3 regions of the Nonomuraea sp. NPDC048826 genome follow, and region 3 is predicted to be linked to each of the others. Evidence: predicted binding sites of a transcription regulator. Region 3 holds the regulator's gene; each other region holds the start of a gene.
What was found. Region 3 encodes LexA, which represses DNA repair genes until DNA is damaged. Its sites were predicted from a motif close to TCGAACANNTGTTCGA; they were not measured.

Region 1 (5,072 bases), on a different contig from region 3:
CCGTAATCGCGCGCCCAGCCCGGTGTACGGAGCCACATCCCCGCGGGTCCCCACCCCGACGATCAGCACCCTCATGCCAACCTCCTGTTTACAATGCACTCGCATCGTAAACAGCCCCGCGAACCATCGCAATGCACCCGCATGGAGAAACCGGTGCCGAAGATCGTCGACCACGAGGCCCGGCGGCAGCACATCGCCGAGGCCGTCCACCGCGTCATCGACGCCCAGGGCATGGACCGCGTCAGTCTCCGAGAGGTGGCCGCCGAGGCGCGGGTGTCGATGGGGCAGGTCCAGCACTACTTCGCCACCAAGGACGAGATGCTGGTGACGGCCCTGCGCCACCTCAACACCCGCATCACCCGCCGGGTAGCCGCCGTCGGCCCGAGCACGCCCCGGGCCCTCCTGCGGGTCGGCACACTCGAACTCCTCCCGCTGGACGACGAACGACGCTTCGAAGCCCGCGTCGGCCTCGCGTTCCTGGCCCGGGCCGCGGTCTCACCCTCCCTGGCCGCCCTCCTGCGCGAGGGGCTCCCGCACGTCCTCGCCTTCTACGCCGCCCAGATCCGCGCCGCCCAGACCACCGGCCAGATCCCGGCCACGGCGGACCCGGACCGGGAGGCGACGATCCTGTTCGCCTTCGCCCAGGGCATGGTCAGCCCCACCCTGATCGGCCACTACACCACCGGCGAGGTGGTGGCGGCGGTCGACTACCACCTGAGTCGGCTCTTCGTACGGTGACCAGCGCCGTGTCCTTCGGTGGGCTACCGCCTGAAATGGCGCTGCACGCGGTGACCGGCGCGGGGAGGCGGTCGACTACTACCCGGACCGGCGCCACGTGGCGGGGCGCCGACCCCTCCACGCGTCATGGCACTCGTGCCGCCGCAGGCCCGATGTCCTGGTCAGGACTTGGCCGCCGGGGCGATCACGGGTGTGAGGCTGCCCGGCAGTGCCTTCACAGGAGGGTGAGCTGCTGGGGGGACGGTGGGGGCGGAGGTGGGAGGCGGCGGGCTCGGGCGGGGGTGGCCCGGCCGACGCCGTGGCGGGCGGCGAACTCCCGGATCTGGGCGGTGATGCGTTCCTGGTAGGCCTTGGGCGCGTAGGCGCCGCGCCCGTACAGCTCCAGGTAGCGCGGCACGAGGCGCGGGTGCTCGCGGGACAGCCAGGCCAGCCACCACTGGCGGGCGCCGGGACGCAGATGGAGCACGATGGGGGAGACGTGGGTCGCGCCCGCGGCGGCGATCTCCTTGACCGTGCGCTCCAGCTGGGCGGGGGAGTCGGTGAGGTAGGGCAGCACCGGGGCCATCAGCACGCCGCAGGGGATGCCGCCGGCGTTGAGCGTCGCGCACGCTTCCAGGCGGCGGCGCGGGTCGGGGGTGCCGGGCTCGACCGAGCGCCACACGTCGGCGTCGAGGAAGCCGACGGAGACGGCGGCGCTCACGTCGGCGCGGTCGGCCGCCTCCGTGAGCAGGTCGAGGTCGCGCAGGATCAGCGTGCCCTTGGTGAGGATCGAGAACGGGTTGGCGGCGTCGCGCAGCGCCTCCAGGATGCCGCGCATCAGCGCGTAGCGGCCCTCGGCACGCTGGTAGCAGTCGACGTTGGTGCCCATCGCGATGGGCTGCCCGCGCCAGCGCGGCGAGGCCAGCTCCGCACGGGCCAGCTCGGCGGCGTTGACCTTCACCACGATCTTCGAGTCGAAGTCGGCCCCGGAATCGAGGTCGAGATACTCATGCGTCTTGCGCGCGAAGCAGTAGACGCATCGGTGGCCGCAGCCGCGGTACGGGTTGATCGTGTAGTCGAACGGGACCCGGCTGGCGGCCGGCACCCTGTTGATGATCGAGCGGGCCTGGATCTCGTAGAAGGTCATGCCGCGGAATCCGGGCGTGTCGAAGGTGCGGGTGACCGCGCCGCGAGCGAACAACGGCATGGCCGAATCGTCCGGCCCGGCCTCGGTCAGCCGCAAGTTGTCCCAGCGCATGCCATGATTAGAACAGAAGTTCGACAGTGATCGCAAACGGAAAGAGGCCGCAATTACCTGGTCGGCCCGCGGCTAATGATCTTCATGGTTGGGCAGGAAACCCGCACAGAGCTTGCGTTCCGGAGGTGCACCTATGGCCTGGTCGCAGGACGAAGAGCGGATGCTGGCCCAGATCGAGCAGCACCTCGTCGACGACGATCCGCGACTCGTCGCACGGCTGGAGTCTTTCAACGAGCGCGCGCGCCGCAGCGAGGACCGGGCGGCGGGCAGGGCGGTCAGGCATACGCCCCGTCGCTCGACCGTCATCATCGCGATCAGCTGGTTCCTGATCGCCACGCTTGTCGCCACGCTCCTGATCCTCGTCCTGCGCGAGGGGGCCGCCGCCGCCCTCGCCCTTCCCGCCGCCTGACCCTCGACTTCCTGACCCCTTTCAGCCCCCTCAAACCCCTTGAATTCCACCCAGCCCCATTGTTTGCGCGCTCTGGTCCACGGCTTGGGCGCGCAACTCACTCAGGCCTCTCAAGGCTCCCTTGGGCTCGCGGGCCAGCCCTCACCGGCGGATGGCCCGGGAGTCGGGACGTCGCCTTGAAGGCTGCGCCGGGTCGCTCCTTGATCCTGTCTCAGACCCCTCGACCCAGCCTGTCTCCGGCATGATCCGAGGTCCATGGGGTCTCCCGGTCTCGCGCATCCCTGTCGCGTCCCCGCCCTCACGGACCGGCGCGCCGCGACGCCGGAGGCGGTGGCCACCGCTGCGCTGCCGGGGGTGGCGGGCGTGCGTCGGTAGGTGGTCCGGTGATCGCTGCGGAGGGCGCCCCTTCGGCCGCCATGTTTGTGGCCGGTCGTGGCGCAACACCTGGGAGTGGCGGGCACCTACTGCGGCCCTAGGGTGGTCCGGGGCGACGGAGATCCGCGGGCCGTGACCCGCGGAACGCCGGGAGGCGTCAGCGCATGACAGCCTCCAGGTTTTCCGCCATGCGCCGCAGGACGGCGACGGTCCGGTGATAGTCGTCGTCGGCCAGGCCGTCGACGGTGGCCGAGCGGATCCCGTTGATCTTCTCCTGGATCGCGGCGTGCCCCGCCATGCCGTCCGCCGTGAGCGTGTGACGGCCCGCCCCGTCCTGGACGGCCCAGCCGCGCCGCGCCAGCTCGCCGATCACCTCTTCCTGGGTGATCTCGCCGGCCGCCCAGAAGGGCCGGAGCGCCTCGGCCAGGTCGGAAGGGGTCCGCGGGGCCTCGTACAGCGTGTTGAGGACCTGCCAGTGTCTGCGGCCGAGCCCCGCGTCGGCGAAAACGTGGTCGGCCGCCGCCTCGATGAGCCGGTCCACACGCTTGAGCCAGTAGCCGATGGGCCGCTCCATATCCATGTCCTCTCATATATACATGTAAAATAACAACTATCTGTACGTGAGCATAGACTCGTGGATCGTGGAGCGCAACGGTGACGAGCACGTCGAGACGGTCGAACGCGCGATGATGGCCATCCGCCGCAGCCAGAGCCGCCGCACGCTGGCCCGGCTGGCCGCGGCCCGTGAGCTGACCGGAGCGGTTCCCGCGTCGGGCGCCGAAGTCCTGGACGTCATCGAGGAGGCCGAGGAGAACGGCGCCGCGGCGACCGTCACCGGGGTGGCCGCGGCGCTCGACGTCGACCAGCCACGCGCCAGCAAGCTGGTCGCCGCCGCCGTGGCGGCGGGCCTGGTGCGGCGCGAGGCCGATCAGGCGGACGGACGCAAGGCCCTGCTCGTGCGCACGCCCGCCGGGCGCCGCGTGTCGGCGGAGATCCACGCCTTCCGGCGGCAGATCTTCACCGAGGCCATGGACGGCTGGCCCGAGTCCGACCGCGCCGAGTTCGCCCGCCTCCTCACCGAGTTCGTGGAGTCCCTGCGAGAGGCCTCCCGCTGAGAAAGCGGGTCAGCGGGAGGAAAGCAGGGCGCGCAGGAAGTCGGCGGCCACCGGGGCCGCGACCTTGCCGCCGCCTCCGCCGCCCTCCACCACCACCGCGAACGCCACGTCGTCCCTGAACCCGATGAACCACGCGTGGGAGTCGAGCTCGGGCCCCGTGCCGTACTCGGCCGTGCCCGTCTTGCCGCGGGTGCCCGGCGGCAGGCCCGCGGCCTTCGCCGTGCCCTTGGTGACGACGGCCGCCATCATCGCGTGCATGTCCTTCGTCACCCCGTCGGGCAGCGGCCGGGGCTTGGCCTTCTGCTCCCTCTCGGGCACCAGCGTCGGCGGTCGCCAGGTGCCGTCGGCGAGCGCGGCGGCCACGGACGCCATCGACAGCGGGCTGGCCGTGATGCGCCCCTGGCCGAACGACTCGGCCGCCAGCTCGGCGTCGGACTCCGCCTTGGGGAAGCTGGGCTCGGCCGCGGGCAGCCCGATCTCCAGCGGCGTGTTGAAGCCGACCAGCTCGGCCGTCTCCAGCAGTTTGCCCGCGCCCAGCCGCTGCTGGGTGAGGGGCGCGAAGGAGGTGTTGCACGAGTACGCGAACGAGTCGAGGAACGAGACCCGGCCGTAGGCGGCCCGCTCGGAGTTGCGGATCCGCAGCCCGCCCACGGTCGCGTACTTCGGGCAGGTCACGGAGTCGCCCGGCTTCAGCCCGTCGGCCAGCAGCCCGACCGCCGTGACCGCCTTGAACGTCGAACCCGGCGGGTAGCGGCCGTCGACGGCCCGGTTGAACCCGCCCCGGTTGTTGACCACGGCCAGGATCTCCCCGGTGCCGGGCTTGATCGCCACCAGCGAGGCGGGCTTGTCGAGGTCCTTGACGGCGGTGACGGCGGCGTCCTGCGCCTGCGGGTCGAGCGAGGTGGTCAGCGACTCGCCGTCTTCGCCCTCGATCGTCTCCAGGGTGGTCTCGCCCACCCGGATCTCGGTCGTCGGCGTGCCGGCGAGCCGCTTCTCGAACGTCTGCTGCAGCCCGCCGCGCCCGACCGCCTGCCCGGTCCGGTAGGCGGAGCCGAGCCGCTGGACGTCCTTCTTGGTGGCCTTGTCGAGGTAGCCCACGAGCTGCTGGACCGAGCCGCCGACCTCGCCGGTGTCGATGCGGTTGCCGTCGGCGTCGACGATCGGGGCCCGCTCGGGCCACTTCGCCTTGAGCGAGAAC
Region 2 (5,072 bases), on a different contig from region 3:
CCCGGGGTGGGAATCCGAGGACGTCCCGTCTTCTCGAGCGCGTTCTGCTGGAGCCCGTCCCTCAGCAGAGGTCTGTTCTGCGAGCGCCTCTGACCGGGAGCCCTTCGCCACACCCCCTGCCCGTGCGCGCCCACCGGCTGTCGTAGCCGCCCCAGACACGGCCACGTCAGGGAGGACCACAACATCAGGCAGGGCCGCACCAGGCAGGGCCGCGCCAGGCAGGGCCGCGCCAGGCAGGGCCGCGCCAGGCAGGGCCGCGTCAGGCGCAGCCGAACCTGTTGTAGCCGAACCCGGCGCAGCCGAGTCGGAAGGTTCGGAGGGAGGAAGCGTGCCCTCGGGCTGGTCAGCTGCTTCCCGTTGACGTCGACGCTGCTCGCGCCATTCTTCAGGCGACGGCCAGCCACCGCTGGTCGTCGCACCAGCGCCCCGAGCTTGCCGCCTGGATACCCCGCCGCCTCCCCAGCCGGTGGGCCTGGCCCATTCGCCAGTGGAGGGCACGTCGACCTGATGCCCGGTGGCAAGCTCGTCGGCTTGATGCCCAGTGGCGATCACGTCTGCCCGATGCCCGATGGCAGGCACGTCCACCTGATGCCCGATGGCAGGCACGTCTGCCTGATGCCCGATGGCAGGCACGTCTACCTGATCAGTGGTGGCAGGTGCATCTGCCTGATCCAGAGCAGCCAGCGTGTCTGCCTGATCCACGGTGGCAAGCGCGTCTGCTACTGCGGTGGTGGGCGCATATGTCCGCCCCTCAGGGATGGATTCGTCGACCTGTCCCTCGGCAGGAGAAGCCTCGACAGGAGAACCCTCGGCCGGGACGCCGAGAGAACCGCCCCCGGCCTGCCCTGCGATCGAGGCGCCACCGCTCTCCTCCGTAGGAGAAGGATCGCCGGCCGACTCTCCAGAAGAAGGGTCACCAGCCAGCTCTTCAGGAGAAGGCTTGCCACCCATCTCCTCACCGGAGGGATCACCATCGGACATCGCCGCGGAAAAATCATCGCCGGCCCCCGGACCACCGTCCGCGGCCGGATCCTCCCAGCGCATCTCCGAGGAGGTCGGGGCGTTGTCCCCCGTCGGCGCACCCCACCGCGTCCCCAGGGAGAGCGAGTCGTCGGCCCCCTCCTGCGCACCGGACCCGCTGTCAGCCCGGTCGGCCGTCACCGGATCCTCCGTACCGGATCGTTCCCGTACGGACAGGTCACCTGCGGAAGCGCGTGTCCCACCGCGCCCGGGCTCGTCCGAGGGCAACTCCGCACGAGCCTCCTGGAGCCGGGAGGAGCCCTCAGAAGACCCCGCCGTCACCCCATCGGCCTGCCCCGGTGTCGAGGGACCGACCTCAGACTCACCCCAGACCCCGGGACGATGTGCCGAACCGCGCGTTCCCTCCCCCGACGACAATCCCGTAGGGGGCTCCTGGGGTGCCGAGGAACCCTCAGGAAGCCCCGCTGCCACCTGACCGGTCTGCTCCGCCGCCGAGGAGCCTTCAGAAAACACCGCTGCCACATGGCCGGCCTGCCCCGGCACTGAGGAATCGGCCTCAGGCTCACTCCAGGGTCCGGGACGGTGTGCCGGAGCATGCGTTCCCTCGCCTGAGGACGTAGGGGACTCCTCGGGCGCCGAGGGGCCTTCGGAAGAGCCCGTCGCCGCCCGGTCGGCCTGTCTCGGCGTTGGGGAATCGGCCTCCGGTTCGCCCCAGAAGGGGTGGCGTTGGTCGGGTTGGGTGGGAGGGCTTGACCACCAGGTGTTGGCCGAGGGGGGCTGGTCGCCTGGGGTTTGGTCGCCGAAGAAAGGGTGGCGTCCGGTGGGCGAGGGCGCGGGAGCGCCCGCCGCGCGGGAACGGCGTGGCTTGCGGCGGGATGAGGCCGGGGCGCCCCGCTCAGGGGGCGCCGGATCCGTGTCACTCATGCGCCGACCGATCAGACGTCACCAGGCTTCGGCGTGGACTTGGAGCCGCGACCGGACGTGGCCGGGGCCTTGGCGGGCGCGGCGGCCACGGGCGCGGGGGGCTCGGCGGGGTCGTCGAGGCGCGGGCCCACGCCCAGCTTGTCCTTGATCTTCTTCTCGATCTCGTTGGCCATGTCAGGGTGGTTGCGCAGGAAGTTGCGCGCGTTCTCCTTGCCCTGGCCGAGCTGGTCGCCCTCGTAGGTGTACCAGGCGCCGGACTTGCGGACGAAGCCGTGCTCGACGCCCATGTCGATGAGACCGCCCTCGCGGGAGATGCCCACCCCGTAGAGGATGTCGAAGTCGGCCACCCGGAAGGGCGGGGCCATCTTGTTCTTGACCACCTTGACGCGGGTGCGGTTGCCGACCGCTTCGGTGCCGTCCTTGAGGGTCTCGATGCGGCGGATGTCCAAGCGGACGGAGGCGTAGAACTTCAGCGCCTTGCCACCGGTCGTGGTCTCGGGCGAGCCGAACATGACGCCGATCTTCTCGCGGAGCTGGTTGATGAAGATGGCGGTGGTGCCGGTGCTGCTGAGCGCGCCCGCGACCTTGCGCAGGGCCTGGGACATCAGGCGGGCCTGGAGGCCGACGTGGCTGTCGCCCATCTCGCCCTCGATCTCGGCCTTGGGCACCAGGGCGGCGACCGAGTCGATGACGATGATGTCGACCGCGCCGGACCTGATCAGCATGTCGGCGATCTCCAGCGCCTGCTCACCGGTGTCAGGCTGGGAGACCAGCAGGGCGTCGGTGTCGACGCCGAGCTTCTTGGCGTACTCGGGGTCGAGGGCGTGCTCGGCGTCGATGAACGCCGCGATGCCGCCCGCCCGCTGCGCGTTGGCCACCGCGTGCAGCGCGATGGTGGTCTTGCCGGAGGACTCGGGACCGTAGATCTCGACGATCCTGCCGCGCGGCAGGCCGCCGATGCCGAGCGCGATGTCCAGGGAGATCGACCCGGTGGGGATCACCTCGATGGGGGCTCGGGCGTCATCGCCAAGGCGCATGACGGAACCCTTGCCGAACTGCCGCTCGATCTGAGCGAGGGCAGTCTCAAGGGCCTTCTCGCGGTCGTTGATAGCCATGGGAACTCCCCCTGGAGGGTCGTGGTCCGAATCAGTCGAGTGAAAGCTACGGTCTGCCACCGACATTTTCCCGGAGGCGGTCGTGGCGACGTGGCCCGGCGCGACTATCGTAGCCGAACGACTGTTCGATCACACGCACCCCGTGAGAAGGCCTGCGGGAAAGTCGCGCCACTCGGCGGGGAAGGTCTCAGCGCCGTCGTCCCAGCCCCGTGTCCAGGGAGATCGCCCGACGGGGCAGGGCGCCGGGCCGCCCGGTCCATGACGGCACGCCTGGGTATGTTCTCATATGCCTGAGCTGGGGAGACTCCTGGAAAGAGGGCAGGAGGCGGCCACGTGGCGAGCTCGTACACCGGTGAACGGCGCATCCTTTTGCATGACCTCGCCGAGGCGCTGCCCCGCCATGGGCTGGTGAGCCGAATGGTGGGCGGGGAAGAGCCGCTGCTGTGGGTGTGGCATCCGGAGACGAGCAGGCAGACGCTGGTGTTCGCCACGCCGTCGCGCGAGGGGTGGCTCTTCCTGTGGGCGCCGGGCGGCAGGGCCGAAGCGAACGATCTGGAGCGCGCGGCACGCAGGCTCGAGGAGACGCTCGGGTCAGCGTAGCCGGGAGGAGACGTCTTCGACCTGGCAGACCGCCCGCCAGACCGACTTGGCGCTCTCGCCGTCGGCCAGCGCCTGCACCACGGTGCGGCCGCCGAGCGGCGCGATGACGTAGTCGCGCGCCCACGACTCGGCGTAGGCGTCACCGAAGTGCTCGCGCATCCGTCTCCAGAACTCGGTCAGGCGCATCACTCAAGTATGGAGCGGCCCCGGGTGTGGGTAAGACATGCGCATGGCAAAGACCCCGAAATCCTCACCCCCCAAGTCAGCCAAGGCCAAGGCCAACAGGGCGAAGCGCCGTCACCTGCTGTCATTACAGCGCTCGGCCGTACGGAAGGAGAAGACAGAGAGGGCGGAGCGGCACGCCGGGATCAGGCAGGAACCACGAGCGGGCAGCCCGCGCACCCGCCGCGCCTCACGCCGCTGAGGCGGCAAAGGCGCTGAAGCCACAGGTCGCTGCACGCGTCGCGGCGCTGAGGTCACGCGTCACAGCACAATCGTCGCGACGCAGAGGTCCACGCGTCACAGCACGCGTGCGCCGTACATCTCGCCGAGGTGGTCGGCGAGCAGCTCCAGCCGGGCGCCGTCGGGGTCCTTGAAGTAGATGGAGGCGCCGCTCTCGATCTGGTGCGGCACGCCGGCCATCTCCAGTTTGCCGCGCAGCCGCTCCCAGGTGGCGGGGTCGACGGAGATCGCGATGTGGTGCAGGCCGCCGAGCACCTCCTGGTAGGGGCCGAGGTCGAGGCCCGGGAGGTCGAAGAACGCGAGCAGGTTGCCGTTGCCGATGTCGAAGAAGAAGTGGCTGGAGCCCTTGTAGTCGCGGTTCTCGAAGATCTCCGTCAGCGGGAACTCCAGCAGCTCCTGGTAGAACATGATGGTGCGTTCCACGTCCGACGACAGCAGGGCGATGTGGTGCAGGCCGCGCGCGCTGGACGAAGGCCGGTGCGCTAAGAGATAGCGCCGCCGGATCTCCTCGCGGCGAGCCTCGATGGCCGCGTGGTCGATGGTCACGGTCGGTGTATGTCCGCCGACGCGCTCGCTCAATCGCGCGGCGCGGGAGCAATGCGTTTTCTGTCGGTGCCGCGAGGCAGTATGTGCTGGTGAGCTCGCTCGACCGCTTCAGCCAGGTGACCAGGAGCTGGTTCTCCGGGGCCTTCGCGGCGCCCACCGCCGCCCAGGAGGGTGCGTGGGCGTCGATCGCCCGCGGTGACAACACGCTGGTGGTCGCGCCGACCGGTTCGGGCAAGACGCTGGCGGCCTTCCTGTGGTCGCTCGACCGGCTGGCGGCCGAGCCGCCGGTGAAGGGCACGCGGGTGGTGTACGTGTCGCCGCTGAAGGCGCTCGCCGTCGACGTGGAGCGCAACCTGCGCGCCCCGCTGGCGGGCATGAAGCAGACGGCGCGCCGTCTGGGCCTGCCGGTGCCGGAGATCTCGGTGGCGATCCGGTCGGGCGACA
Region 3 (5,072 bases):
GCCGACGCCCCACCCAGGCCACCCTCGGCCCCAGCCTCCACGCGGAGTCCTTCGGCACCTGGGAATCCGACGCCGGCACGGGGCGCGTCTCCGCCACGCGGTCCCGCTCCCGTGCCGGGGCTGACACCACGCAGGGGGCCGTCGTCCGTCAGGCGTCTTCCGCGAGCGCCCGGCCCACGCCGTCGCTCGCTCGCCGTCTCACGCGATCCCGGACCCCGGCCGTCGCCCCCACCCTGGATGATCTGGCCGACGACAGGGCGGCCCTCTCCCGTACGGACAGGACCCCCGTCACTCCTCCCCCACCGGCCGGCCCCCTGAAGTGACCCGGCCTCCGTGGTGGGGCGCGCCGGAGGGACGAGGTAGAGGTGGGGGCGCTCGCCGGCAGCAGCTCGCCGCGCCCTCGGTCCGCCGACCTGCTCCCGCCCGACCCGCCGTTCCACGACTCGCCGTTCCGAAGCCCGGCCTCCCGACGCCCGACCTTGCGGAGTCTCCTGTTCCGCCACGCGTCGCTCCGAAGCCTGCCCTTCCGAACCCCACCTTTGGGGAGCCTGCCGCCCCGAGATGTGCCGCTCCGAGCTTTGGCCTCCCGACGCCCGACCTTGCGGAGTCTCCTGTTCCGCCACGCGTCGCTCCGAAGCCTGCCCTTCCGAACCCCACCTTTGGGGAGCCTGCTGCCCCGAGATGTGCCGCTCCGAGCTTTGGCCTCCCGACACCAGCCCGCGCGGAGTCTCCTGATCCGCCACGCGCCGCTCCGAAGCCTGCCCTTCCGAACCCCACCTTTGGGGAGCCTGCTGCCCCGAGACAAGCCGTCCCGAAGGCTGGCCGCCCGACGCCCGCCTTCGGGGAGCCTCTCGGCCCGAAGTCCGGCTTTCGGAAGCCGGCCCTCTCGGAGCGTCTTCTCCAGCGGAGGCGCCTTCAGGGACCGGGGCCAGGAAACTGCTCCCTGCCGAGTCCGGGGAAGGACGGCGGTCAGCGGGATCCGGGCGGGCGTTAGCCGCGCCAGTTCTCGAAGGGGAATGGCCTTGGACGGAGGTTGTGGGGAGAGGGCGACCCTCGGCGGAATTCGAACAAGAATCGTGTTGGGCGGAGTGTGGGAGAGGGTGGGCCTGGACGGCCTGGCGGGGCGGCTCGGGGTGGGGGTGTCCGGATGTGGACGCGTGGCCGGGCTCGCGGGTCGCCTCGGTGACGAGCGTGAGCCTCTGGTCGTCGTCGCCGGTCAGGCCTATGATCCTGGTCGTTCGCATGATTGACCTCCCGCCGCCACGGCCCCCCGAAACGGCCTATAAAGATCGGCAAATCGAACACGATGTCGATCGAACTCCCGTACGATGTTGTACACCACGCTGCCGACAATTTCGAGGAAGACTCGAACAATTGTTTGAAGATGATCTTCAACAGCGATACGGTCGCTGTGTGCGACATCAGGACCACGGACCGGGAGGGTCGCCGGTGAGGCGAGCCGCCGGGCGAGGAGGAGAGGCATGAGCGAGCGGGATGACGCCAACGGGGTCAGTGACCTCGCGGTGCGAAGGCGTGACTCGCTGGGGCTGACACCCCGGCAGCGCAAGATCCTCGAGGTGATCCGCGACTCCGTGCAACAGCGCGGCTATCCACCGTCGATGCGTGAGATCGGCGAGGCCGTCCAGCTGACCAGCACGTCCAGCGTGTCACACCAGTTGACGGCCCTGCAGCGCAAGGGCTATTTGAGGCGCGATCCGCATCGCCCGCGCGCGTTGGAGGTTCGCCTTCCGGGCGAGCCGGTCCTGTGGGTCGATCCCGACGGGGGTGACGAGGAGGCTCCGGTCAGCCGTCCCACCGCCGCCTACGTCCCGCTCGTCGGCCGCATCGCCGCCGGTGGTCCGATTCTCGCCGAGGAGAGCGTCGAGGACGTCTTCGCGCTTCCCAAGCAGTTGGTCGGCGAGGGCACGCTCTTCCTCCTGCAGGTCACCGGTGACTCGATGATCGACGCCGCCATCGCCGACGGTGACTGGGTCGTGGTCCGCCAGCAGCCGGTCGCCGAGAGCGGCGACATCGTGGCCGCGATGATCGAGGGCGAGGCGACGGTCAAGACCTTCAAGCGCAAGGACGGCCACGTCTGGCTGGTGCCGCACAACGACAACTACGAGCCCATCCCGGGCGACGAGGCCAGCGTCCTGGGAAAGGTCGTGGCGGTCCTGCGCCGTCTCTGACCTGCCGCCTGGTTCGGACGCCTCCGACCTCTCCGTCCTGGGCTCTGATCTCCTCGTATCGTCAGGGTCACTCCTGAGAGGCGGAGCCCTCAGATTTCGCCGCTTGTCTGGGGGTTACTCCGGACTTTGTCTGGTGTCGCTCTGGACAGCGGGGTCTCTGAGTCGCCGTTTTGTCAGGAGTCACTCCGGACAGGCGGGTCACTGACCTCGCCGTATGGAGTCGGCTCCGCGCGGTGCGGCCCAACCCGCCGCACCGCGCCCCTTCGGCGTCGGCCGACGTTCACCGTCCTCCTCAACACGTCGGCCCGCCATAGGGCGTCCTGTTTGTTGTCTTCGTCGGATCGGCAAGAGTTATTCCTCTCCTACGGTGGGCCCGTCGAGAGTCCTCATCTCCTCCGGTTGGCCTGACGAAAGTCTTTGCTTCTCCTCCGGTTGGCCTGACGAGAGTCGTTCTTCTCGTCCAGTCGGCTCATTGAGAGTCGTACTTCTCATCGCATCGGCCGCGCCGCAACAGTTGCGCCGCCGAAAGACGGTCGCCATGGTCCTCGTCGCACAGGCCCTCCCCGTCGGCTCGTCCCCCCGGCTTCTCCGCCACGCTGGCCGAGGTGCGCCCCGCCCGGCGGAGCCATGGCGATCGCCAGGTTCCGTCCCGGAGACGAACCCCGTCGAACGAGCAGCGTCATGGCCACCGCCGGGCCGAACACCAGGACGTTGGTGCGGTTCATCGGCACTGCCGGAGTGCCAGAATCCGGATCCAGGCTGAAATGCGCCACGGCGCCTCGTTTCCCGTCGGCCACCATCAGTCCGTGTTCGGTTGGCGGTCAGTGTCACTTCGTCGCCCATGACGCGGGAGATCGGTAACTCGCTGGTTGCCGCGAGACCGGGTGCCGCGACACCGGGGGCGACGCAACCGGGTGCCACGAGACCGGGTGCCACGCAACCGAGTGCCACGCAACCGAGTGCCACGCAACCGAGTGCCACGAGACCGGCTGCCGCGTCGCCGGGGTCATCCAGGAGCACTTCGTGCTCCCAGTTGCCCGGCGCAGCGGGTTGTCGCGTGCAGGAGCGTCAGAGTGCTCCGACGGTCAGGGCGATGCCGCCCAGCAGCGACGCGCCCAGTACGGCGCTCCGTAGCGCCGCGACCCGCAGCCGGGGCGCCAGCAGCATCCCGGAGGCCGTGCCGGCGGCCAGTGCCGCGAGCTCCGGCGCTCCTGGCAGCACGATGCCGAGCACCAGGGCCGTCGCGGTGTTGTGCAGAATGAAGAAGGCGTGCAAATTGCCCCGCGTGGTCGCCGGTTCCCAGCCCGCGTTGGCCGCGTACAGGCCGATCGGCGGGCCGCCGACCCCGCCGACCACGTTGAGCAGGGCGCTGGCGGCGCCGATGGCCACGGCTCCCTCGGGACGGCGCAGCCGTCTCCAGCGCACCCCGCCGGCCAGGACGCACACAGCGATGATCACGCCGGCGCCCGCGGCCAGCGCCAGCGAGCGGGTGTCCACCCCGCGCAGCGCCAGCGCGGCCAGTGGAGTGCACACCAGCGCGGGCACCAGCAGCCGAGCCACCTCGCCCGGCCGGGCGTGGCGGCCGTCGCGCAGCAGCGGCACGACAGAGGAGAGCACGGCGAGGACCACGGTCGCGGCCACCCCGTCGCGTGGGCCCAGGTAGAGCACCATCACCGGCGCCGCCAGCAGCGAGAAGCCCATGCCGGTGGCAGCCTGCGCGAGCGCACCGAGCAGCACACCGGCGAGCGCCAGCAGGTGCTCGGCGGTGAGGAGATCCGGAATCATGGGCCTGCCGGCCGGTCGAGGGCGTAACGGCGCTGGAACCACACGGCCGTCGCCATCAGCACGGCGGGCACCACGGTGAAGCCCGCGAGCAGCGCGGTCAGGGCGGAGTCCGGCTGCGCCACCCCGTGCCCATCGGCCGTGGACACGAACCCGCCGACGGCCAGGACGGCGGAGTACAGGTAGGGGCCGATGGCGGTGCCCGTCGCCTCGGTCGCGGTCCACACGCCGGTGTAGGCGCCCGCCCGGGCGGTGCCGCGTGCCTCGGCGGCGGCGACAGCGTCCGGGACCATCGAGAAGGCGAACAGCTGCAGCCCGGCGAAGGCGATGCCGAGCGCCACGACCACGGCGACGGTCGCCGCGACTCCGAGCAGCTCGCCCAGCAGCAGCACGAGCGATCCGATGATGAACACGCCCTGCGACAGCAGCAGCCCGCGCTGCTTGCCGATGCGCCGTGACACCCGCAGCCACATGGGCCCGGCGACCACGGCCGGGCCGAGGAAGGCCCCCATGAACACGGCGGTGAGCCCGCCGTCCGCGAAGACGTACGCGGTGTAGAAGGGCAAGGCGGCGAGGAAGAGGTGGGTGGTGGTGCCGGTGAACAGGTAGGACAGCACCAGTGCGCGGAAGTCGTGGTCGCGCCAGGCGATCCGGATGTCGCCGAGGGCGGTGTGGGCGCGCCCGTCGGGGAGGCGGAAGCCGCAGTTGTCGGCGAGCCGCCGGACGCCCGCCAGGGCGACGAAGCAAGACACGACCATGGCGGCGGCGAGCAGCAGAGCCATCCGCGAGTAGTCGCCGCGTTCGCCGGACGCCACCAGGGCTGGTGCCGCGACGCCGGCGCCGAGCAGCCCCAAGGTCAGGAAGAGCATCCGGAACATGAAGATGCGGGTGCGCTCGTGGTAGCCGACCCGCAGGTCTGACGGCGTCGTCAGGTACGGCACCTGGAAGCAGGCGAAGAGCAGGTTGCCGGCGATGAACCAGCCGCCGACCCACAGCGCGGCGGCCGGCCCGGACAGCCCGGCCGGGACCGAGAACATCGCGGCCATGGCCACACCCAGCAGCAGTCCCCAGCGGAGCAGGCCACCCCGGTGCCCGCTGCGG

Region 1: a site for LexA is predicted at 1,984-1,999, ahead of ACGFI7_RS29130 (Rv2578c family radical SAM protein). Genes of this name have one in related genera too.
Region 2: a site for LexA is predicted at 3,134-3,149, ahead of recA (recombinase RecA). Genes of this name have one in related genera too.

What each region holds. Positions count from the first base shown of each region.
Region 1 covers NZ_JBICUQ010000008.1:315,349-320,420, forward strand. The annotation lists gene ACGFI7_RS29120 (glycosyltransferase) at 1-75, opposite strand, end outside; gene ACGFI7_RS29125 (TetR/AcrR family transcriptional regulator) at 154-738, shown strand; gene ACGFI7_RS29130 (Rv2578c family radical SAM protein) at 953-1,975, opposite strand; gene ACGFI7_RS29135 (DUF3040 domain-containing protein) at 2,109-2,384, shown strand; gene ACGFI7_RS29140 (MarR family winged helix-turn-helix transcriptional regulator) at 2,917-3,333, opposite strand; gene ACGFI7_RS29145 (MarR family winged helix-turn-helix transcriptional regulator) at 3,380-3,874, shown strand; gene ACGFI7_RS29150 (penicillin-binding transpeptidase domain-containing protein) at 3,884-5,072, opposite strand, start outside.
Region 2 covers NZ_JBICUQ010000003.1:213,354-218,425, reverse strand. The annotation lists gene recA (recombinase RecA) at 1,917-3,020, opposite strand; gene ACGFI7_RS11560 (hypothetical protein) at 3,354-3,620, shown strand; gene ACGFI7_RS11555 (DUF3046 domain-containing protein) at 3,612-3,806, opposite strand; gene ACGFI7_RS11550 (VOC family protein) at 4,140-4,628, opposite strand; gene ACGFI7_RS11545 (ATP-dependent helicase) at 4,718-5,072, shown strand, end outside.
Region 3 covers NZ_JBICUQ010000002.1:157,971-163,042, reverse strand. The annotation lists gene lexA (transcriptional repressor LexA) at 1,482-2,189, shown strand; gene ACGFI7_RS06460 (TSUP family transporter) at 3,258-3,974, opposite strand; gene ACGFI7_RS06455 (MFS transporter) at 3,971-5,072, opposite strand, start outside.